Chondromyces crocatus: one gene and its partner. The protein of the gene in region 2 interacts with the protein of the main gene of each other region in a pairwise test. Links are inferred from orthologs where the notes say so. Each region holds a gene or a part of one and is shown on either strand. Other genes may lie near its edges.

Region 1 (11,885 bases), 6.0 Mb from region 2 along the record:
TTCGTGGGGGGCGCGGTGACTTATGCGAACGATGCCAAAACTCGCCTTCTTGGCGTACCTGATCAGATGCTGCGCTCCCATGGCGCCGTCTCTGCCGAAGTAGCTATCGCCATGGCAGAAGGGGCTAGAAGGCTTCATCAGGTCGACGTTGCACTCGCAGTGACAGGAATTGCTGGGCCCAGCGGCGGTACCGCCACCAAGCCCGTTGGTTTGGTCCACTGGGCCATCGCTCACCCCGGTGGCACCTCGGCTCAGCACCGGATATTCCCGGGAGGTCGAGACGATGTACGGTATGGGGCTGCATACGCAGCCCTCGATCTCCTTCGCCGCACAGCGGTCAACCTCTCAGTCCGTTAGAAGCTCGCCGGAAGTTGGCCGCCTCCAGGCGCAGGCTCAGGTGGATGCCATCTTCGTGAAGATCAGTCGGTCTTCACGGCAGTCAATGGCCACCGTGTCACCCTGACGCAACTCCGAACTGAGTACGCGCTTCGCTAGTTCATCCTCGATATGACGCTGGATCGCCCGCTTTAGGGGGCGAGCTCCATACTGCGGGTCCCATCCCTGCTCGACGAGGAATCGCTTTGCAGCATCGGACACACTCAACTTGAGCGCACGACGTTCCAATCGTTTGCTCAGCAAATCCAGCTGGATCTCCACGATCCGCTCCATCTGATCCTGCCCCAGTCGACGGAAAACGATGAGATCGTCGAGTCGGTTCAGGAACTCTGGCCGAAAGTGCTTGCGCACCTCATCTAGGACAGCACGTCTTACCAGCTCACTCTTCTCGTCCGCATCAAGGTCTAGTTGATCCTCGATGTTCGCTGCCACCATGGTCCCCAAATTGGAGGTCAGAATCAGAATCGTGTTCTTGAAATCCACCGTGTTGCCCTGACCATCCGTCAGGCGGCCGTCATCCAACACCTGAAGCAGCACGTTCCACACATCCGCGTGGGCTTTCTCGATCTCGTCGAAGAGCACCACCGTGTACGGGCGGCGACGCACTGGCTCCGTGAGCTGACCACCTTCTTCGTAGCCGACGTAACCCGGAGGAGCGCCGATGAGTCGAGCCACGGCATGTCGTTCACCGTACTCACTCATATCGAGCCTCACCATCGCCCGCTCGTCGTCGAACAAGAACTCGGCCAGCGCCTTCGCCAGCTCGGTCTTTCCAACACCCGTGGGACCGAGGAAGACAAACGAGCCGATCGGTCGTCGTTCATCACCGAGGCCTGCGCGGCTGCGTCGGATGGCGTTTGCGACAGCTCGAAGCGCATCCTCCTGGCCTACGACACGCTTCCGCAGCTCATCCTCCAGCCGAAGGAGCTTCTGCATCTCGCTTTCGAGCATTTTCGAGACAGGGATACCCGTCCATTTCGAGACGACAGCCGCGATGTCCTCGTCGTTCACCTCCTCCTTCAGGTAGCTCCCCTTCCCTTGGACCTGGGCGAGGGTTTCGCGAAGTGTTTCGAGTTTTCTCTCTGTCTCCGGGATGCGGCCGTAATGAATTTCGGCCGCCTTACCAAGATCGCCAGTGCGCTTGTACCGCTCCTCTTCGATCCTCAGTTCTTCGATCTGTGGTTGCAGGCTTCGGATTTCGCCGATGACCTCTTTCTCTCGCATCCACTGTGCGCGCATCGCATCGCGTTGCGCCTGTAGATCGGCAACCTCCCGCTTGAGTTCCTCGAGTCGCGTCCGACTGTTCTTGTCGGTCTCTTTCGTGAGCGCCTGCTCCTCCATCTGCAACTTGAGCAAATTGCGCTCTACCTGATCGATAGGGGTCGGCAGACTGTCGATCTCCATTCGAATTCGCGATGCTGCCTCATCGACGAGATCGATCGCCTTGTCCGGCAAGAAGCGCTCGGTGATGTAGCGATTCGACAGCACGGCTGCAGCGACCAAGGCCGCGTCCTGGATGCGGATGCCGTGGTGAACTTCGTAGCGCTCTTTCAGCCCTCGGAGGATGGCTATCGTGTCTTCCACGGTAGGTTGCGAAACGAAGACCTGCTGGAAACGCCGCTCCAGCGCAGCATCTTTCTCGATACGTTTACGATACTCGTCGAGAGTAGTTGCTCCGATACAGCGCAGCTCGCCGCGCGCGAGGGCTGGCTTCAGCATATTTGCGGCGTCCATCGCTCCCTCCGCGGCACCCGCGCCGACAAGGGTGTGGAGTTCATCGATGAACAGGATGATCTTGCCCTGCGCCGCCTCGATCTCTTTCAAGACCGCCTTGAGCCTGTCCTCGAACTCCCCTCGGAACTTGGACCCGGCGACCATTGCTGCCAGATCCAATGCGGCCAGTTGCTTGTCCTTGAGGCTCTCGGGAACATCGCCAGCCACGATCCGTTGCGCGAGCCCCTCGACGATCGCCGTCTTGCCCACACCCGGCTCACCGATGAGCACGGGGTTGTTCTTGGTACGGCGCGACAGCACCTGCATCACTCGACGGATCTCTTCGTCTCGCCCGATGACCGGATCGATCTTCCCTTGCCGCGCTAGCTTCGTCAGGTCCTTGGTGTACTTCTCGAGCGCCTGGAACTTCCCTTCAGGATCCCGATCAGTCACCCGCTGGCTTCCGCGAATGGAAGCCAGCGCCGCCAGGATCTTGTCGTGGCTCAGCCCCGATCGCTCGAATAGCTGCTGCGCTTCGCGGTCGACCTTCACCGCTGCGAGCAAGAGGTGCTCGGTCGAGATGAAGTCATCCTTGAGGGTTTTGGCTTCGTCCTCCGCCCTCTGGAGCACCGCGAGCGCACGTCGAGCGAGGTTCGGCTCGGCTCCGCCGCTCACCTGAGGGTAGCTGTCTATCCTGCTGTCGAGCTGACGCACCACGGCAGAGGGCTCAGCTCCTGCTTTCTGTAGCAGGGGTCCGACGACTCCCCCTTCTTGCTCGATCAGGACCCGAAGCAGGTGCTCCGGGTAGAGTTCGGGATTCCCTCGCCGACTGGCGAGATCTACCGCCGCGCGCACGGCTTCCTGGGCTTTGGTCGTCATCCGGTCGATTCGCATGGCACGCTCAAGCTAAGGCGGGTGTGCCGCCTCGCAAGGGCTTGCCGGAGCAAGCCTCCTGCCAATGCGTTCGACCTGGCCTGTGGACCAGGCGTGGAGGTCAGATGTCCAGGTTCTTCACGTGGAGTGCATTTTGCTCGATGAACTGACGTCGAGGCTCCACCTGGTCCCCCATGAGAATGGTGAACAGCTCATCGGTCTTCACCACATCATCGATGCGTACCTGGAGCAGAGTTCTGGCATCGGGGTTCATCGTCGTCTCCCAGAGCTCATCAGCGTTCATCTCGCCAAGACCCTTGTAGCGGCTGATGTTGATCCCCTTGCGGCCTCTCTCTTCCAGGAAATCGCTGAGCGCTTCACCGTCGAGGATCTCCTGCTCGAAACCAGCGCCCTTCGCTCGGTAGGGAGCTGCCCCGACCGAACGGAGGTCGTTCTCGATGGAGAGTGCCTCCTGGTACTCGGGCGAATCGAGCAGGTTCCAATCGATGACACTCTTCCTTGCGCTGGCTCCAGCGCGGGGCTGGATCTCGATACGACTCGTCCCGTGCTCGCTGTCGTGAGGCGTGGAAACCGTGAGTGGAAACATGTCCGGATAGCGCCGCTCGAGATAACCGTGCAGCTGTGAGGCAGCGGAGGCGACCTTCGCCGCGTCCCTCAGATCTTCGCGCGCGAGAGCACTCGACCGTAGCACCGCCGCAACCATCCGCGCATCGCAGCGCTTGTCCAGGTTGGACAGCACAGCCTTGAAGCGCTTCAAGCCTTGGGCCAGTCGGTAGAGTGGCTGTCCTGCCGTCGTTCGGTTGTCTGCCGAGAGAAGCTCGAGCCCTTCGACGGCATTGTTCACCAGGTACTCATCGAGGGCAGCTTGGTCCTTCAGGTACAGATCGCGCTTCCCCTTGCGGACTCGATAGAGCGGAGGTTGCGCGATGTACAGGTAACCGTTCGTCATGATGTCGCGCATCTGGCGAAAGAAGAAGGTGAGCAACAGGGTCCTGATGTGCGAACCGTCGACATCGGCGTCTGTCATCAAGATGATCTTGTGATAGCGCAGCTTGTCGATTTCGAACCCACCAGCTTCGTTGATTCCGCATCCCAGCGCGGTGATCAACGTCCCGACTTCCGCAGAGCTCAGCATTTTGTCGAGGCGCGCGCGCTCGACGTTCAAGATCTTTCCCCTCAGGGGGAGTATGGCCTGGAAATGCCGGTCACGGCCTTGCTTCGCGCTGCCGCCCGCGCTCTCCCCCTCGACGATGTACAGCTCGCTCTTCTCCGGATCCTTCGACTGACAATCCGAGAGCTTGCCCGAAAGAGACGTGACATCGAGGGTCCCCTTCCTGATCACCTCGCGCGCCTTGCGCGCTGCCTCGCGGGCTTTGGCCGCAACGACGGCTTTCTCTATGATCTTCCGGGCGTTTTGAGGATTTTCCTCGAAATATTGCGCGAGCTTTTCATTGACGATGCTCTCGACGATCCCCTTCACCTCGCTCGAGACGAGTTTGGACTTGGTCTGAGAGTCGAAGGAGGGATCCGGATGCTTCACGCTGAGCACGCAGGTGAGCCCCTCCCTGACGTCTTCTCCTTGGAGACCCTGCTTCAGGTCCTTGAAGTGATTCTGCGCGGCGCCGTAGTTGTTGATTGTCTTGGTCAATGCCGCGCGGAGTCCCGTCAAATGGGTACCGCCGTCCTTGTTGTGGACATTGTTCGTGTAGCAAAAGATGGACTCTTGATAGGAAGAGTTCCACTGCAGAGCCACCTCGACGGTGATCGGAGGACCCAGGCGTCCACTGTCCCCCGCGCCCTCTTGCTGAGCGACGAAATCGACGACCTCATCGTGGACCGGCTCCTTCGTCTTGTTGAGCAGCGCCACGAACTCGCCGATCCCTCCCTTGTACTCGTAGAGTTCACTCTTCCCTTCAGGCCGCTGATCCTCGAGATGAATGCGCAACCCTGCATTCAAGAATGCCAGTTCTCGCAGACGGCTGGCGAGGACGTCGAAGCTGAAGTCCGTGGTCGAGAAGATGAGCGTATCGGGCTTGAACGTGATCTTGGTGCCAGTCTTGTCGGTCTCACCAATCGCTTTGAGTCGATCTTTCGGAGCGCCTCGCTCGTACTCCTGGAACCAGACCTTGCCCTCGCGTTTGACTTCGAGTTTCAGCGTCTCCGAGACAGCGTTCACTGCGCTCACGCCCACGCCATGGAGCCCAGCGGAGACCTTGTAGCTCGAGTTGTCGAACTTTCCCCCAGCGTGGAGGACGGTCATTACGAGTTCTGCCGCGCTGACGCCCTTCGTATGCATTCCGACGGGAATGCCCCGGCCATTGTCTTCGACGGATACCGAGCCATCGAAGTGGACGGTGATGTGGATCTCGGTGCACGCCCCCGCGAGATGCTCATCGACTGCGTTGTCGACCACTTCCCAGACCAGGTGGTGAAGCCCGGACCCATCATGAACATCACCGATGTACATTCCGGGGCGCTTGCGCACGGCTTCGAGCCCCTCGAGCGCGGTGATGCTGTTCGCATCATACGCGGTGGGCGGGGGTGGTACGGCCGGCTGGGAATGAGCTGTGGTGTCGATCATCGTAGTCCTGTGGGGCACTGGTCGAGGTGGCCCCGCGATCTGCTGAGGCTTCCAGGGAGCACCTCGCGGCCTGGTTGAGCCCCATGGAAGGCTGTGAGCATGTACGGGTCATCCCCGTACAGCTGGCCTGCCAGCATCTCAACCCGTCGCGTGTATGCGGCCCTTGAAGCCCCGCCAGAGGCTTGAAAATCTAGCCGAAATGGGCTGATCGGGCAAGGTACTCACCCTCGCCGAGCGCCTGTCTGCGCAGCGCGAGTGGCGCCAGGGCGTTCGGTCGCTTTCACGATCCCTGGCGCGGAGGAGTGCCCAGGATCACGCCGCCATCGATGTGGAAATCTCGTCGCTCGGCCGAGTTCATTCGGGGGGTGACGATGAGTTCGGGACGAGTGGTCGTCAGGAACAGCTGACCCCGGGTCAGACCGAGGTATGTCATCAGCGCTTCGGTCCGCTCTCGGTCTAGCTCGCTCGAGACGTCATCGAACAAGAGGACGGGCTCGACACGCCGGGCATTACGGATGGCAGCAGTCTCGGCCACCTTGAGCGCCAGCGTCAGTGCCCGGTGCTGCCCTTGGGACGCCACCAGCCGGACCGGATGTCCATCCAGCGCGAGATCCACGTCGTCTTTGTGGGGACCAAAAGAGGCCGTCGGGCGGCGAGCGTCACGGCTTCGTGCGTCCCGTAGTGCCACACGAGCCACCTCGACGTCCTGGCTGCCGCCAGCTGCATAGTTCACGGAGAGCGAGAGCTCTGGGGCAGCGATACTCGCGAAGGCCTCGATCAGCTCTGGCATGAGGGCGTCCACGGCCGCGGCCCGAGCGCGGGTCACGGCAGCGCCGTGTCTTGCGCAGAGTTCCTCGTAGGCTTCCAGCTCGTCGAGGCGTCCTGCCTGGCCGTGCTGAAGAATTTCCTGCCGTGCACGAAGGGCGGTCTCATAACGCCGCCGGTGGTCACCGCTGCTCGGGCTCATGAAGAGGGCCAGTCGGTCCAGAAGCACCCGTCGTCCACTGGCCGGCCCCGTCGTCAGCGTCATCTCATTCGGATGAAATGCGACCACGGGTGAGAGGGTGGCAAAGCTGGCCAGCGAGGAGGGACGGTTCCCGTCGACCAGCACCACACAGCGCTTTCCCTCGATCGACGCCACCTGTTCTCGCGACAGTGGCTCGGTTCCTTCATGAGTCTGCACGAACCGCGCGCGAGAACTCCCGATCCTGCTGCCATGCGTAACGAGGTCCCCCATCCGGTGGGTGCGGAAGCTTCTCGACGTCGCAGCAAAGTAGATCGCCTCGAGCAAGCTCGTCTTCCCCTGCCCGTTGCTGCCCGAGATGACATTCAAGCGGGGGGAGGGTTCGAACTCGACGTGCTCGAGATTCCTCAGCGAGCGGACGATGAGACGTGCCAAGAACAAGCTCGGCGCTGCAGCCTCGTCACTGGAGAGAACGTCAGGCGTGGCCTGCTGGCGGTCTCCCGAAGCTGAAGGGGAGTCGCTCAAATGCGCATCGGCATGATGACGGCGACGTAGCTTTGTTCATTCGACTCGTTGCCAGCCTTGATGACGGCGGGATCGAGTTCTCCGGAGATGCCGAGGATTACCTCTTCATCGTCGACGCCGTTGAGAACATCGAGGAAGTACTTCGCATTGAACCCGATGGTCAGCTCGGGACCATCGTAGTCGACGCTCAGCTCATCGAAGGCATTGCCCGTATCCGGGCTTTCGCTGGTGATCCGAAGCGAACCGCTGGTGACGGTGACCTTCACACCACCGGTTCGATCGCTCGCGGCAAGGGAGATCGCCTTCAAGGCATCGGCCAGCGCAGCACGAGGAGCTCGGATGGACCGCTCCGTCATGGCAGGGATGACCTGCTGGTAGGGGGGGAACTGTGCGTCCACCAGCTTCACCGAGAACTGTGTCCCCGCGATCATGAAGAAAGCGTTCGGTCCGCTTTGCGTGATGCTCACGACTGGCGCGTCCTTCTCGGCCCGCGCCTCGTCAGCCAGGCGACGCAGCTCGTGGATCGCCTTGAGGGGGATGAGCATCGTCGCCGTCGCGGAGCTCCCCGACACCGTGGCCTCCATCTTGGAGAGGCGATGCCCGTCGGTCGTCACCATCCTCACGCGATCGCCCGACCACTCGAACAGCGCGCTGTTGACGTGCGCCCGCGTCTCGTCCGTCGAGATCGAGAAGTGGGTCCGGGCAATGAGCAGCGCCAGGAGGTCGACCGGAAGCTCCAGCCGCGGGGCGTCCTCGGCGGCCGTGGGAAGCTGGGGGAACTCGGCGCCTGGTATCCCCGGCAGGGTGTAGCGCCTGGGGCTGCCCACGGCCTTGATGGTCGTCTGCGCGCCCTCGGTGGTGGTCACGTGCAACAGCCCATCTGGCATCGCTTTGATGCGCTCGAGCAGATCACGGGCCGGGACGGCCACGGAGCCGGCCGTTTTGACCTGCGAGCCGAGGTGACCGGTCACCCCGAGGTACAGATCGGTTGCCGAGACCCAGAGCGTGTTGGCATCCGCCGAGAGAAGGACGTTCGCGAGGGCTGGCATCGCGCTCTTCTTGTCCGCCACTCCCTGGCAACGGCTGACGAGGCGGAGGAGGTCTTTCTTGGGGATCTCAAGGTCCATGGGCGGCTCCGGAGCCCGCACCCTTTAGCAGGGTTAGCGCCCGGTGGTGCGGCTGAAATGCAGGCGCTGAGAGGCATTGCTCTGGCTTCTTCTTCTCTCTCTCAGAAGTAGATGATCTTTAGGGTCTTCGTAGTAGGCCCTGTGGAGGATGGGGAAAAGTCGAAATAGGAAAAGGAAACGATGAGTTGCCAGGTTTCCCCCTGAGGACAAACGGAGGTCGAGATCCAGGACGGAGGGTGGGCAAGGGGAGCAAGCCGGTGTGATGAGGACTCTTCCTCACTCTGCCCCCAGGTCTTTACCTGTACTTTTCCCCAAGGTTTCCCCTGAGAAGTGTCTGGGAGACTCCCGAGAAGAGTGCCAGGTCTGACCCGCGCCCAACCTTTCCTGGCAGGGGGTCCAGTCGCCCTGCCGCGACGATCAAGGGCTGTGTTTTCAGTGGCCTTCGAACGGCGTATGACAGAAGGTACACACCCTTGGGCTTGGTCCGATGCCTCCACTGCAGCCGCCTGCACGACTCAGAGGCATTCGTGTGCCCGGTTACAGGTATTCCTCTCGAACCAGAGGCGAACCGTCTCCGTCGGTCTCCCCCAGGGACGGGTCAGCCAACCTCACCCGCGCCCCCAGACCCTCAGCGTTACCCTCACGCCTCTGCACCTCAGGCCGGAACGGCAATCCCGAGGCCCGGTCCCACATCCAGCCCGCGTCCGAGCCTCCCCGCGCGCGTCGTACCGCCGGCGCCCCCCCCTCCGGGACCTTCAGTGTCAGCGCCGTCCCCGCTGAGTTCCGGAAGTCCGGCGCGCGCTCTCGGAAATCCTCTCGCTGGACGCCCCTCTGCGACGCCAGCGCGACCTCCCCTGGCTGGCCAGGCCCGACCTGGTCCATCCGCATTGCCGGGACAGACGCCTTCGCATGATCCTCGGCCTCCCTCCGTCCCCAGGCCGCCCACTGGTCAGCCGGCTGTCTCCAGGCCGTCGATCGGTCACGAGGAGGCGGCGGGCCCCAGTTCGGTCAGGGGGGCGACGCTGGCCCGGCAGTTCGGGACAGCGGGTGCGCCACCGCGACCGTTTCCACCGCCCCCGATGATCCCGGGTCGTGCACGCCTTCCCTCCACGCCTGATGATGCTCCTGCCTCGACACGAGGACCAGCAAGTGGCGCAGAGGGACGCAGTACCGCGCGCACGCTCTCTGCTCCTGCTCCTGGCGCCCCTGCTTCCTCGCGGGCTGCCTCCCCCCTCACCGATGCAGCTGGACCGGCGTCTGTTCGCGACGCGGCTCCTCCGTCCGCGAGTCCCCGCTCCGCCAGAGGCTCCCACCCCTTCCTACCGGAATCGGCACGCGGCGCCGCCATACCACCCGCTACGGTTCCCCGTCCGCCTGGCGCCTACGGGCTCGCGTCCCCCTCCGCCCGTCCCGCTGACGCCTCGGCTGGCGCATCGTCTCCTGTCCCCGCGATCACGCAGGATGCCCTGGCCCGACCGAGCACGGGGTCCGAGATCGGGAAACGAAGCGAGCTGGTGGGTCAGATCATCAGCGACAAGTACCGCGTCCGCGCCGTCATCGGCGAGGGAGGGATGGGGTCGGTCTTCGAAGCGGAGCACATGCACATCGGCCGCCTCGTCGCCGTCAAAGTGCTCCACCCCAAGGAGGCCGAAAAGAAGGAGGCCATCTCACGGCTCGAACACGAAGCGCGTATTGCAGGCCGCATCGGTCATCCGAACATCTGCGAGGTCTACGACATCGGCCGGCTCCCTGACGGGAGTCCCTACCTCGTGATGGAGCGTCTGCACGGCGAGACCCTTGCGCAACGAATCCAGAATGGCGGCCCGTTGAACCCTTACGAGGCCGCCGACATGATGCTGCAGGTGCTCTCGGCACTCGTCGCAGCGCACCAGCGTGATGTGGTCCATCGCGACCTGAAGCCCGAGAACATCTTCCTCTCCCAGCGCGCCGGGATGCTTCCTCTCGCGAAGATCCTCGACTTTGGCATCTCCAAGCTCGTCGGGGTGGAAGACACCGCCATGGACCTGACCCAGCCAGGCATGGTGATGGGGACGCCCTACTACATGGCGCCCGAACAGGCGCGAGGTGATCGCCAGATCGATCACCGCGTGGATCTCTGGGCGACCGGAGTCATCCTCTACGAATCGCTGACGGGCCAGCGGCCGTTCGTCGCCCGAAACTACAATGCCCTCCTCGTCCAGATCCTGACGGCGTGGCACAGGCCAGTCCACGAACTGAATCCCAGCGTGCCCCACCGCATGGCGAAGCTCGTGGACAAAGCCCTCGCCAAAGGCCGCGAAGAGCGCTTCCAGAGCGCCACGGAGTTCCTCGAAGGGATCAGGAAGTTCAAGCGCCGCCTCTCCTCGAGCATCCCTGCTCCCCGAGTCACGACGCGGCCTGATCCGAAGATCCGTGTCCATGAAATCGCAGACGAGAACACCGATGACGGCACCATCGTGTTCGCTCGAGTCCAGGACGCCCGCGAGATCGTCGTTGCCGAGCGCGACGCGAGGGGTCGACCCATTTCCCCTTCTCCCTTCGAGAATCCCTCCCCGCGCCCTCAGAGGTCTGCCCCCGCGCGCCCCGCGCCTCCCGCGCCCTCCGCTCCGCCGGTCGTTCCACCCCCTGCCCCCACCTTTGGCAGCCCCCCTCCCCTCAGCCACGAGCAACGCTCAGCGGCCCCTCCCTCGAGCCGTGCCCCTGCTTCCGTGCCACGCGTGATCGAGGATCCCACCACGATTCCGGGCGATGGCCCGATCATCGAAGAAGAGTCCACGATGGTCGACCCGCCGAACTTCCAGGACGACAGTGTCACCATGGTTCGGCGTGATCCCATCTCACGACGCGACCGCAGCTGAGCCCATGCGCAGCCTCGGCGCAGCTCCGCCCATCCAGCGGGTCATGGTCCGTGGTCTCGTCAAAACCTTCGGCAGCACGGTCGCGCTCCGTGGGGTCAACGCCACCATCGAAGCTGCGCGGCTCACCCGCATCGAAGGCGCGAACGGCTCGGGCAAGTCCACCCTCCTTGGCATCGTGGGGACCGTGATCCGTCCCACGTCGGGGGCTGTCACCTACGAGCCTTTCGGCGACGACCGGGAGATGGCTCGTGCCTCGATCGGCTGGCTATCGCATGAGTCGCTCGCCTATCCCGATCTCACGGGGCGCCAGAACATCGAGCTCGCCGCCCGAATGCATGGTCTACCCACCCAGGATGCCTGGCAAGAAGCAGAAGAGCGCTTCGAACTTGGCAAGTTCGCCCTTCGACCCCTGCGCACCTGCTCCCGCGGGCAACGCCAGCGGCTCGCTCTCGCCCGTGCTCTCGTTCACCATCCCTCGCTCATCCTCCTCGATGAGCCGACCACGGGCCTTGATGCCGCCAGCGTCTCCCGACTGCTCCTGCTGATCCAGGCCGAGGTGGACCGTGGCGCCGCTGTCGTCGTCGTCTCCCATGAGCCTGATCTTTTTGGTGCGAGCGACGCTGCGCGTCTGGTCCTCGACCGTGGGCGCATCGTCCCGCAGGCGTAGTCCAGCGTTCCTCGCGCCACCTGATGTGCCACCACCTGGTCATTCGGAAGGGCGGGCAAACCACCTGCGCTCCGTGACAGCGCTGCATCGACGCGCGTCTGGCTGATGTCGTATCCGACAGTTGCTGGGCGACCGGGGCCCTGACGTCATCGCTTCAGAG
Region 2 (11,955 bases):
TACGCCAGCCATGGCGAACCCCTCGTCGCCGCCTGCGTCGCCGAGGGCACCGACTACGTCGACATCACGGGTGAGCCCGACTTCGTCGACCTCTGCCTCGAGCGTTACGACGCCCCCGCCCGTGAAAAGGGCCTGCGCATCGTCAACTGCTGCGGCTTCGACAGCATCCCCCACGATCTCGGCGCCCTCTTCACCGTCGAGAAGCTGCCCGCTGGCGAACCCATTCACCTCGAAGGCTTCGTCCGCGCCCAGGGGACCTTCTCCGGCGGCACCTTGCACTCCGCCATCGGCGCCATGGGCTCGATGCGCCATCGACCCAAGCGCCCCCCCTCCACCCCTTCCTACGAGCCCGCCCCCCGCAAGGCCCGCGGCATCAAAGCGCGCATCCACTACGACCGCGACCAGCGCGCCTGGGTCTGCCCCCTGCCCACCATCGACCCCCAGATCGTCCTGCGCAGCGCCCGCGCCCTCGACGCCTACGGCCCCGACTTCCGCTACGGCCACTACGCCCAGGTCCGCTCGACCTTCAAGCTCGCGGCCGGACTCGCCGGCCTCGGCGCCCTCCTCGCCCTCTCCCAGATCCCCCCCGCCCGCGCCCTCCTCGGCAAGATCCGCAACCCCGGCGAAGGCCCGACCGCCGAAGAACGCGCCCGCGCCTGGTTCCAGGTCACCTTCCGCGGCAAAGCCGCCACCCGTCAGATCGTCACCCGCGTGAGCGGAGGCGACCCCGGCTACACCGAAACCGCCAAGATGCTCTCCGAGTCAGCCCTCTGCCTCGCCCACGACCGCGACCGCCTTCCGCCCCACACCGGCGTCATCACCCCCGCCATCGCCATGGGCAACCTCCTCATCGACCGCCTCCAGCAAGCCGGCATCCGCTTCGAACTCCTCGAAGGCTGATCCTCCATTCCACGACCACCCCATCCCACTGGGGCTTCAACCCGTCGGCGTGCAGTGTGTGCATGCGCGAGGCGTGGGAGGACCCGTGCCGGAGCGCCGGGATCCGCGCCCCTCAGCGCCACCCCCGCAATGCGGCGAGCTGCTCCTTCAGCCACCCGCCACCCGCGAACGGCTTCACACTCACCCCATCCGCACCCAGCTGAAGGCCGGCCGAGAGCGGTCCACTCTCGATGAGAAAGGCCCCGCGATCGTCATCCTGGCGCCGCTCCAGCAACCCGGTCACCCGCTGAGACCCGGCGATGGCCTGCACCCCCAGCGAGAGCCGCGTACCCTGCTTGTTCACGTTCACGTCGGTGTCCACCTGCTTCGACGAGATCAGCGGCTTCGACCAGCCGGGCAAGAGATCCATCCCCACCAGCGTCCCCACGAACGGATCCAGATCGCGCATCGCCACCTTCGCGTTGCCACGCACATCGATGCTCCTCCCCAGCCGGACCTTCACCCCGCTGAAGCGAGCGCGCGCCCACCAGTCCTCGTAAGCGGATTCTCCCGCGCGCACATGGGCCTTCCCGATGCCGGCGGTGCCCTTCAGCGTCGCCGTCTTCCCGACGAGATCGACCCCCTCCACCTCGATCTTCGCGCCCACGCTCGCCCCGAGCGCGAGCTGCTTCCAGCTCCCGGCGGCGTTCCAGACATCCACGTGCAGCGAACCTCGTCCGGGCTGACCGCGGTGCCCCGAGAGGGCCCCGCGCAACGCCGCCGACCCTCGCGTGAACTGCACGGGACTCTGACGGTCGGGGAGCAACCGCCGCAGATCGGGGACGCGCACCGACGGAAGCTGAAGCGCATAGTCCTCGACCAGCCAGGGCTCGAGGAGGCTCGCGGGCATCTCCAGCGTGGCGCGCGCTCCGTTCACCACCGCCACCGGGCCGCCCGAAGGACGGGCCCAGCGCAGGGTGGCGTGGTCCACGTCACCCGACAGATGGGTGCGGCCCTCGTGCACCCGCAGATCGGCCTCCAGGGCGGCCGTGGCGCCCCCATCGAGGGTGTCGACGTCGAGCCGTTCCGTCGCATAGCGAGCGCGGCTGCCTTGCGACAGCACGCCGCGGTCGACCCGCACATCGAGCGACAGCGCGCCGCTCCCGTCGCGGAATCGAGGGAAATCGTCTCCCGTGAGCGATCGCATGAACGAGAGCCCCGGCACCTGCGCCTCCAGCATGGCGTGCAGCTGGGTCGCCTTCAGCATCGTCGCCACGTCGGCGTACTCCATGTCGGAAGGATCGACGGACGCGAACAGGTAGCCCTCCATCCCCCGCAGCACCGCGTGATCCGCGGTCTGAAGCTCCCCGGATCGGATCTCGACCCCTGAAGGATCCAGCGAGAACTTGCGCAGCGGCTTGAAGTAGAAGCCGCTCCTGGCGTGCATGTCGCCGGTGTAGCGGTAGCCCTCGACCCAGATCTCCTTGATCTGGGCGTCGATGTTCTCCAGGTGTGCGGTCCAGAGATGGTAGTCCGCGTCCGTCGGCTCCAGGACAGGGCCCACGAAGGCGAGCGGAGGATCGGCGAACCCGGCGATGGGGGGCAGGGCCCTGGCGTACGCGCTGTCGGCGACCTCGTCGCTCACGCGGAACCGCAGCTTGAAGACCACCCCCTCCGCGCTCACACGCGTCGCGTGGTAACGAAGGTCGAACAGCTCTGCCAGCTCCACCTGGACCGAGGCCTTCTCGATGTCCATCGACCACTGGAGCACCGTGTCCTGGCCCGTGATCTTGAAATTCCGGACCCGCGCGTGCCCTGGCCACAGCGACCAGGCGACGTCGTAATCCATCGTGAACGTCTCTGGGTCCCAGCTCACGAGACGCTTCAACCCCCCGAGACCCAGGAAAAGATTGCCCAGAACGAGATACAGACCTTCGAGCAAGAGCAGTGACAGCACGAGAAGTTTCATCCCCCAGCCGATGCAGGCGGCGTACGCCTTCACCCCGGTGGGCTGAGGGGGCTCGGAGGGCTCGGAGGGCTGCGGGATGGGGTTGATGGCGGGCACGGGGGGACCTTGGCGGAGAGCGCGCCTCAGGCATGCAGGATGGCTCGGCGGCGCCTCGACCGAAGACGTGGCAGGACGCATGCCAGGACCATCTGCTCCAGAACGACCGCCTCAGGGTCCACGCGCCACCTTCGGTGGCACCGGCCCGCCCGGGACAAGCATGGAACGCGGCGCTGTGGTACTGCTGGGTCACCACCATGCCGTCCCGCCGAAGAACCAAGGTGCTCATCGTCGACGACAGCTCGATCATCCGAGAGGTGGTGCGGTGTGTCCTCGAAGAAGAGGACTACGAGGTGATCGGGCTCGAGAGCCCCATCGGCTTCACGCGCGCGCTCGTCCTGGAGAAGCCGGATCTGGTGCTGATGGACGTGAGCATGCCTGCGCTCACGGGCGACAAGCTCGTCGAGATCACGGCCCGCAGCGGCCTGCATCACTGTCCCATCGTGCTGTTCTCTGACCGGCCGGATCTCGAGCTGGCGCGTCTCGCCGAGGAATGCGGTGCATCGGGGTACATCCGCAAGACGCAGGAGACGTCGCTGCTCGGCCTCAAGCTCCGACGCTTCTTGCCGAGCCGGACAGCGACGCCGATCCCGGCGTGAAGCAACACCAAGCGTGAATCCGTGATGCGTGCGCCACGCGGCCTTCCGCTCAGGGGGCGCGCGCACGTCGTCGCGCGAGCCTGATGAGCGCGTCACTGCTCGCGCAGGAGCGGCGTGGGCGTCGATGGGGGGAGGGGAGGCGAGCGGGCGCTGGGGGCGCCGGGTGACCGGGGAGGCGTCCGGCGTCGCGCCGATCGTCCCCCCGGGAGGTGTCAGGCTTCCGGCGTGGGATCGGCGCTGTGGCCGTTGGCACCGGCAGAGGCCTCGGGCGGCGTGGCGCCCTCTGCGTGCTCGGTGGACTCCGAGGAGTCCGAGTCGGCGGCGAACGCCTCGATGGCGACCACGCGCTCGCCGTCGTCCACGTTCATCAGGCGCACGCCCTGCGCGTTGCGGCTGGTCTCGCGGATCTCGCTGACCTTGGTGCGGATCATCTGCCCCTTGTCGGTGACGAGCAGCACCTCGTCGGTGGTGCACACCATCGCCACACCGACGACGGGGCCGTTGCGCTCGCTGGCGTCGATCAGGATCACGCCCTTGCCGCCGCGGCTCTGCTTCCGGAACTCCTCGATGGGCGTCTGCTTGCCGTAGCCGCGCTCGCACACGGCCAGCACGCGATCGCGGCCGTCGCCGCTCGTGCCCATCCCGACCACCTCGTCGCCCTCTTCGAGCTCGATCGCCTTCACGCCCATCGTGGCGCGGCCGGTCGCGCGGACCTGCTCCTCCGAGAAGCGGATGCTCATCCCGGTGCGGGTGGCGATCACCAGCTCTTGCGTCCCATCGGTCAGCGCCGCCACGAGGAGCTGATCGCTCTCCTCGATGCGCACCCCGATGATGCCCTTGTCGCGGTAGTTCTCGTACTCGAGCAGCGCCGTCTTCTTGATCTGCCCACGGCGCGTCACCGTGACGACGAAGCGACCCTCTTCCAGACGCGGCACGGACATCACGGCCGCCACCTTCTCGCCGGGCTCCATCCCCACGAAGTTCACGATGGCGCGCCCCTTGGCGTTCCGCGCGGCCTGGGGGATCTCGTAGACCTTCTTGACGAAGACCTTCCCGGTGTCGCTGAAGAAGAACACGTGGGAGTGGGTCGACGCGACGAAGACCTGGCTCACCCAGTCCTCCTCGCGCGCCTCCATCCCCAGCGTGCCCTTCCCGCCACGCCGCTGCGCCCGGTAAATCGAGGCCGAGGTGCGCTTCACGTACCCCGCGTGGGAGACCGTGACCACCATGTCCTCTTCCTGGATCAGATCCTCCACGTTGATCTCGGCCTCGGCGGCCACGATCTCGGTGCGGCGCTCGTCGGAGAAGCGCGTCTTGATCTCCTCGAGCTCCGTCACGATGACGTTCATCAAGAGCTCCTGGTCGGCCAGGATCGCCCTGAGGCGCTCGATCGTCTTCGCCAGTTCGCCGTACTCCTTGGCGAGCTTCTCGCGTTCCAGACCCGTCAAGCGGGAGAGGCGCATCTCCAGGATGGCCTTGGCTTGCCGCTCCGAGAGGAAGTAGTCGCCGGCCGCGTCGGCCTTCTCGCACTCCTCATCAGGGCGGCCGGCGCGGCGGAGGAACTCGCCGAGCCCGCGCAGGGGCAGTGCGCACAGGCGGGTGCGGGCCTCGTCGGTGTCGGCGGACGCGCGGATGGTCGCCACCACCCGGTCGATGTCGGTGGTGGCCATGCCCAGGCCTTCCACCAGCTCGCGCTGCGACTCGGCCTGGCGCAGCTCGAAGCGGGTCCTCCGCGTCACCACCTCGCGGCGGTGCTCGATGAAATGCTCCAGCGTCTCCTTCAGCGACAGCACGGCCGGGCGACCCTGCACGATGGACAGGTTGTTCACCCCGAACGTCGTCTGCAGGTCGGTGAGCCGGTAGAGCTGGTTCAGCACCACCTGCGGGAACACGTCCTTCTTCAGCTCGATGACGATGCGCATCCCCTCGCGGTCGCTCTCGTCGCGTACCTCGCTGATGCCCTCGACGCGCTTCTCCTTCATGCACTCGGCGATCTTCGCGACCAGCCGGGCCTTGTTCACCTGGTAGGGGATCTCGGAGATGATCAGCGCCTCGCGGTCGCCCTTGTGCGTCTTCTCGACCGAGCTCCGGGCGCGCATGGTGATCGAACCACGCCCCGTGGTGTAGGCCTGCAGGATCCCGCTCTTGCCGTAGATCAGCCCCCCGGTGGGGAAGTCGGGCCCGTGGACGTGCTGCATCAGCTCGGGCAGGGTGACCTCGGGATTGCGGATGATCTCGATGGTGGCGTCGATGATCTCGCCCAGGTTGTGGGGCGGGATGTTGGTCGCCATGCCGACGGCGATGCCGCCGGAGCCATTCACGAGGAGCTGGGGGAATTTCGCCGGCAGGACCACCGGCTCGAGCTCGGAGTCGTCGTAGTTCGGCGAGAAATCGACGGTCTCCTTGTCGATGTCGGCGAGCAGCTCGACTGCGACGCGCGCCAGCCGCGACTCGGTATAACGCATGGCCGCCGGCGAGTCGCCGTCGACCGAACCGAAGTTGCCCTGCCCGTCGATGAGCGGATACCGCAGGCTGAACGGCTGGGCCATGCGGGCCAGCGCGTCGTACACGGACATGTCACCGTGCGGGTGGTACTTGCCGAGCACGTCCCCGACCACGCGCGCGCACTTCTTGTGCGCGCCGCCAGGGCCGATGTGTTGCTCGTGCATCGAGAACAGGACGCGGCGGTGCACCGGCTTCAGGCCGTCACGCACATCTGGGATGGCACGACCGATGATCACGCTCATCGCGTAATCGAGGTAGCTGGTCCGGAGTTCGTCCTGGATGCTGACCGGGACCTTCTGCTGGATATTGGAAGTGTCTTCCATAGAACCGCTGATGCTTCGGGCAGGTGATGTAGAGAGAAAGAGTCAGGGCGCGGCCGCGCAGGTCGCGAACGTGGTGGTGCCAGGGGACACCTCACCCTGGCAGATCGCGATCGGCGCGCCACCCGCCTCGCCGGGCTCGTACACGGCGCCCTCGTAGGGGCCGGGCGGCAGCGTCGTGAAGCGCGCGCTCTCGGTGCAGTGCAGCGCGCTCGACTCGAAGGCGTCGATGGTCGGCGGGAGTGCGAGCGACGAGAGCCGCACGATGTAGTTGCCGAGCGTGGTCCCGCAGGTGAGCCCGGACGCCTCGACCACCGCGTCGACGGGAATGTTGAGGACCCCGTTCGCCGTCAGCGGGGAGCACACCGCCGAGACCGTGCGGTTCTCGACCGTGACCGCCTCGCAGCTCGCCGCGTACGTCGCGCGCGGGCCATGGGCCTCGATGCGAAACGTGTACACCCGCCCGGCGGAGACGCCCTCCTCGATGCGGATGGGGCCCTCCGGAGGGCAGGGGACGTCGACGATCTCGGCCTGGGCGCCGTCCGAGGGGATCACGTCGAAGCGGGACACCTCACCGCTGCCGTCCTCGGTCGCGCACCGGAGGCTGCCGAGCGTGGCCTGGAGATCGAACTGGATGGCGGTCACCGCGCTCGTCCCCCGATCCGAGACGAGCTGGCAGCCGCCCATGTTGAGCGACGCGCCATCCTGCGCGGCCTGCTCGGCGCAGTCGATGCGCCAGCGCGGTGTGACGTCGGGCAGCGTGGTCCAGCGCCGATCGTCGTCCCGCCGCACGCCGGTACCGAGCTTCATCCTCCGGCTGCCCGACCCGTGACCGCCGCGCGGGACGAGCACGTTGGACGCTTGCTCGTAGCCGTCGACCGAGGCGGCGTACACGTGCCCCGGGACCACGTAGCGGAACTGCGTCTGCTGGGAGCAGGGCAGGGGATCCGACGAGGGCAGCGCGAACGGCGCGCTCGGATCCGTGTGATCGATCAGGGTGGCCACGTAGCTCTGCATGGCGCCTGGCGCGTCGGTGCAGGGCAGGCCGCGAGGGAAGGCGTTCGGATCGATCACGATCGCCGTCGCCGTCTCGAAGGTTCCGAGATCCTCGCTGCTGTTGGCGCAACCGCCGAGGGTCGCCGTGAAGGCGGCCAACCAGGCGGCGCGGGCCAGGGAGGCCAGGGCTCTCGCGCAGACCATTGCGACCCGGAACTAGTCCAAGGACAGGGCCGATGCCACCTGAAATGCAGGAATCGCTCGTGCTGTGACCCGCGTCCTCACGCCCCGCCCGCACCGCCGGCGCCACCGGTGCCGCCCGTGCCACCTGACGCGCCAGCGCCCATGGACGAACCCCCTGCGCCCCCGGAGTTCGCCGGTCCTCCCGATCCGCCGGAGCCGTCCTCGGCTCCAGAGCCGCCGGACCCGCCGGATCCGCCCGCGCCATCACCTCCGGACCCACCGTTGCCACCGCTACCGCCGGAGGGGGGCGTCGCCACGAAGGCGCATGCCTGGAGACGATGCACTTGCTCGGTGATGATCAGGCAAGGAGGGACCGAGCCATCGGCGGTCGGTGCGAGCACCACGCCGCTGCACTCGCCCACCGTCGGCGTCCCCGCGGCGGCGCAGTCGCGAACGGCCTCGACCGCCGCGATGCACCCCTCGACCTCGCTCTCGGCCGGCTCGCCATGCTCCGCATTCTGGATCCCCCGCAGGCACTGGTCCCGGTAGAACTCCCGGCACGTCTTGACCTGCGCCTCGTCGTATCCGCAGACGGAGGCGGCCTGACAGCGTGCGTCCTCGATCTGCCGGCAGGCATCGACGCCCACGGCGTCGGTGCCACATCCAGGCGAGAGCACGGCGCCGAACGCCGAGAGCGCGCCTAGCGCGGCGAGGACAGCGAGATCACGGAAGCGCGAGCGCACGCCTCGGGGGGTAGCACGCGCCCCGGGGGGGCGTCGAATTTTCGGCAGTTTGTCCGTCCGCGCGTGCGGGGAGTAGCGTGCGCGCGCATGACGGGCGCGATGATCCTGGCGGCAGGCTTTGGAACGCGGCTCAGGCCGCTCACCGACGAGCGCCCGAAGCCCCTGGTCTGGGTGGGCGATCGACCCCTCCTGGCCCACGTCGTGGACCGCCTGGCCCGAGGAGGCGTCCAGCATGTGGTGATGAACACCTTCCACCGCGCCGAAGATTTCGGCGCCGAGGCCCTCGGCCCCCTGGCGCTCCCGGTGCACGTCGTGCGTGAGGCGACCATCCTGGGCACCGCGGGCGGGGTTGCGAACGCCGCCGCCTGGCTCGGCGAGGGCGACGCCCTGGTGTGGAACGGCGACATCCTGATCGACCTCGATGTGGCCGCCCTCGTGACCGCCCATGCGCGGCATGCGCGGCACGCGCGGCACGCGCACGCTGGCGTCGCCGCGACCCTGGCCGTGGCCCCCCGCGAGTCTGGGGTGGGGACCGTCGGCGTGGGCGCGCAGGGCGAGGTGGTGCGCCTGCGCGGCGAGCGGTTCGGCGAGGAGGTCGCGGGCGGCGATTTCGTGGGCGTGCAGGTCGTCGGCGCGGCCTTGCGGCGGGACCTGCCACCCGAGGGGTGCCTCGTGGGCGACGTGTACCTGCCCTGGCTCCGGCAGGGCGGCGCGCTGTCGACCTTCCCCGCGCCCACGGTCTGGGACGACGTGGGCACCGTCGCGGCCTACCTGCGGGCGAACGCGCGCTGGTTGCAGGGGCGGCGCGAGGGGGCGTTCGTGGGGGCGGGCGCGGTCGTGGCCGACGGGGTGACCGTCGAGGCGAGCGTGGTCGGCGCCGGCGCCCGCGTCCTCGGGCACGGGACGTTGCGAGGCTGCGTCGTGTGGCCTGGCGCCGAGGTGACGATCGACGGAAGCCTGACCGACGCCGTGATGACCCCGGCCGGACGGGTGGCGCGAGGCTGACCGCAGGACAGGTGGCGCGACGTCGACGCGGCCACACGCGGCCGCCCGAGCGCCTCACGCATCGAACCCCCGGCGCTGCCCGGGATGGTTAGTCTCAGCGTGAGCACGATGAAGGGAATCGAAGAGCTACGCACGCTCGCGCATCGCCTGAGTGGCCAGCCGGGCGAGACGCCCACGGCCTTGCAAGGCGTCACGCTCCTGCGCCTCGACGCGCCGTTGCCGCCGTCTCCCGTTCTCTACACACCGCGCTTGTGCATCGGCATCGACGGGCGAAAGGAGATCGCCAACGGCGAGAAGGTCTACGAGTACGGTCCCGGCGATGAGCTGGTCGTGTCGGTCGCCGTGCCGGTCACCGGACGCATCCTGACGGTCCCCTACCTCGCCTTCGCGATGGAGTTCCATCTCGTCGAGATTGCCCAGATGCATCTCGAACTGCCTCCACCGGAAGAGGCCTCGACGGCGGTGCTCACCGGGCCGGCCAGCCCGGAGCTGCTCGACGCCGTGGTGCGTGCGCTGCGCATGCTCGAGCACCCGGACGAAGTTGCGCTGCTGGGACCCCTCGTGCGTCGCGAAATCCTGTTCCGGGTGCTCAGCGGTCCGCGCGGATCCATGCTGCGCACCCTCGCGCTCGACCAGGGGAACGTCGCACGGATCGCCAGGGCGGTCGCTTTTCTGCGGGAGCACTACGCCGAGCCGATCAGCATCGAGCACCTCGCACGCGACGCGGCGATGAGCGTCACCTCGTTTCATCGCCACTTCAAGGCGGTCACCGCGATGAGCCCGCTGCAGTACCAGAAGCAGCTACGCTTGCAGGAGGCGCGACACCTCCTGCTCGGAGAAGCGCTCGACGTGGGCACCGTGAGCACACGCGTGGGCTACGAGAGCACCACCCACTTCACGCGCGAGTATGCGCGCCTGTTCGGTGCGCCTCCGCGCCGCGACGCCGAGCGCCTCCGCGCCAGGATCACGGAAGCTTGAAGGCCCCCACATCGAGGACGAAGCGGTAGCGCACGTCACCCCGTTCGAGGCGATCGAAGGCTTCCGCGATGGACTCCATCCCGATCAGCTCGGTCTCCGGCAGCACATTCTTCTCGGCGCAGAACGCCAGCATCTCCTGCGTCGGGCGGTTCCCGCCAGCGCCTGCGCCGGCAATCCGACGCCTTCCCACCACGAGGGGGAGCATGTCCACCTCCACGGGCATGGAGATGGCGCCGACGTTCACCAGCGTGCCGTCGTGATCGAGCAAGGTCACATAGGCTCTCAGGTCGTGCGCGACGGGAATCGTGTCCACGATGAGATCGAACGCGCTCTCGTGACGTGCCATGGCCGCGGCGTCGGTCGACACCAGCGTGTGGTGCGCTCCGAGCGCGCTGGCCTCCTCTGCCTTGGCGGCGCTGCGCGTGATGACCGTGACCTCCGCGCCCAGCGCAGCCGCGAACTTCACACCGAGGTGCCCGAGCCCGCCGAGCCCGGCGATGGCGACGCGCATCCCTGGCCCGGTGTTCCAGACCTCGAGCGGCGTGTACATGGTGGTCCCTGCGCACAGAAGCGGCCCTGTCCGGGAGGGATCGAGCGCCTTCGGCACCTGCAGCACGTTGCGGTCCCTCGCCACGATGTGCTTCGAGTACCCGCCGCGCGTCATCTCCCCCGACGACGGATCGAGGCCGTTGTACGTCAGCAAGACGCCCTTCTTGCACATCGTCTCGTCGCCGCGCTGGCAGGGGGCGCATGTCCCGCAACTATCGACGAACGTCCCGATCGCGACGATGTCGCCGGCGCGGTGCCGCGAGACGTTCACCCCGGCGTCGACGACGCGCCCGACGATCTCGTGACCGGGCACGAGCGGGTACTGGCTGACTCCCCAGTCGTTGCGCGCCATGTGCAGGTCGGTGTGGCAGACGCCGCAGTAGAGAATCTCCACGGCCACGTCGTCCGGGCGAAGCGAGCGACGCTTGAAGTGGAAGGGAGCGAGAGGCGTGTCCGCGGAGTGCGCTGCATAGCCGTAGGTGTCCATGGCGGTGGAGCAGACCACCACGCATGCAGCGACCGTGAGCCGGCCACGGCCAACGACTTGCCCGATCCTGCCAGAACGAAGCGAACGGACCGAACCCTCGCGGCGTCCCCCTCCTCCAGCAGCCGTTTGCTCAGCGCAGCCGCCGGACCGGCAGCGCGTCCTTCGCCTTCCCGATCAGCGGAGCGCGTCGCCCCTCGTGGTTGTAGCTCCAGGCGTAGAGGATCCCTGCGATGGCCGAGACGGGGCTCACGAGCCCCAGGATCCACACCAGCAAGAACTTCGGGAGGAGCGCGCAGAGCAGCACGTAGATGACGATGGCGGGGAACGCCTCCTTGAGAGGTGCCGCGTACAGCCAGCCGATGGGACCGAAGAAGAACGACAGCGCCCCCGAGGCGATCAGCGACTTCTTCTCCTCCACCGGCGCAGACCGCGTCGGCAACCCCGCCGCGCGCAGCGCGAGGTTCGCGCCGGACCGGAGCCTGTCGACCTCCCCCTCCAGCCGCTCCCGCCGTTCCAGCTCGGCGAACGTTTCCGGCCCCGATCGTGGCCGGTCCGCGCCCCGCACCGTCCACAAGAGTTCCCCCTGGTCATCCGAGTCGAGCTCGACGAGGCCGCCTTTCAGCATCTCGTCCATCCCCCGCTCGAT

Evidence for each region.
Region 1: the proteins of gyrA (region 2) and gyrB interact in binary tests that used the Escherichia coli proteins (3 or more experiments, as listed by UniProt). The link is inferred for Chondromyces crocatus from one-to-one orthologs.

The regions. Positions count from the first base shown.
Region 1 is NZ_CP012159.1:721,539-733,423, reverse strand. Bases 2,845-5,975 are described here. They hold gyrB (DNA topoisomerase (ATP-hydrolyzing) subunit B), read right to left. Parts: upstream 5,585-5,975; coding sequence 3,104-5,584; downstream 2,845-3,103. Other genes in these bases: recF (DNA replication/repair protein RecF), read right to left, coding at 5,865-5,975; clpB (ATP-dependent chaperone ClpB), read right to left, coding at 2,845-3,003. In the rest of the region: CMC5_RS41925 (CinA family nicotinamide mononucleotide deamidase-related protein), read left to right, coding at 1-357; more of clpB, read right to left, coding at 394-2,844; more of recF, read right to left, coding at 5,976-6,983; dnaN (DNA polymerase III subunit beta), read right to left, coding at 7,070-8,200; CMC5_RS02695 (serine/threonine-protein kinase), read left to right, coding at 9,715-11,058; CMC5_RS02690 (ABC transporter ATP-binding protein), read left to right, coding at 11,063-11,725. UniProt on the Escherichia coli protein: DNA gyrase negatively supercoils closed circular double-stranded DNA in an ATP-dependent manner to maintain chromosomes in an underwound state.
Region 2 is NZ_CP012159.1:6,728,487-6,740,441, reverse strand. The notes cover bases 3,556-6,756. They hold gyrA (DNA gyrase subunit A), read right to left. Parts: upstream 6,372-6,756; coding sequence 3,756-6,371; downstream 3,556-3,755. Other genes in these bases: CMC5_RS24475 (hypothetical protein), read right to left, coding at 6,414-6,756. Also shown: CMC5_RS24495 (saccharopine dehydrogenase family protein), read left to right, coding at 1-900; CMC5_RS24490 (hypothetical protein), read right to left, coding at 1,013-2,944; CMC5_RS24485 (response regulator), read left to right, coding at 3,142-3,543; more of CMC5_RS24475, read right to left, coding at 6,757-7,568; CMC5_RS24470 (hypothetical protein), read right to left, coding at 7,646-8,290; CMC5_RS24465 (nucleotidyltransferase family protein), read left to right, coding at 8,378-9,295; CMC5_RS24460 (AraC family transcriptional regulator), read left to right, coding at 9,404-10,273; CMC5_RS24455 (NAD(P)-dependent alcohol dehydrogenase), read right to left, coding at 10,260-11,309; CMC5_RS24450 (hypothetical protein), read right to left, coding at 11,440-11,955. UniProt on the Escherichia coli protein: A type II topoisomerase that negatively supercoils closed circular double-stranded (ds) DNA in an ATP-dependent manner to maintain chromosomes in an underwound state.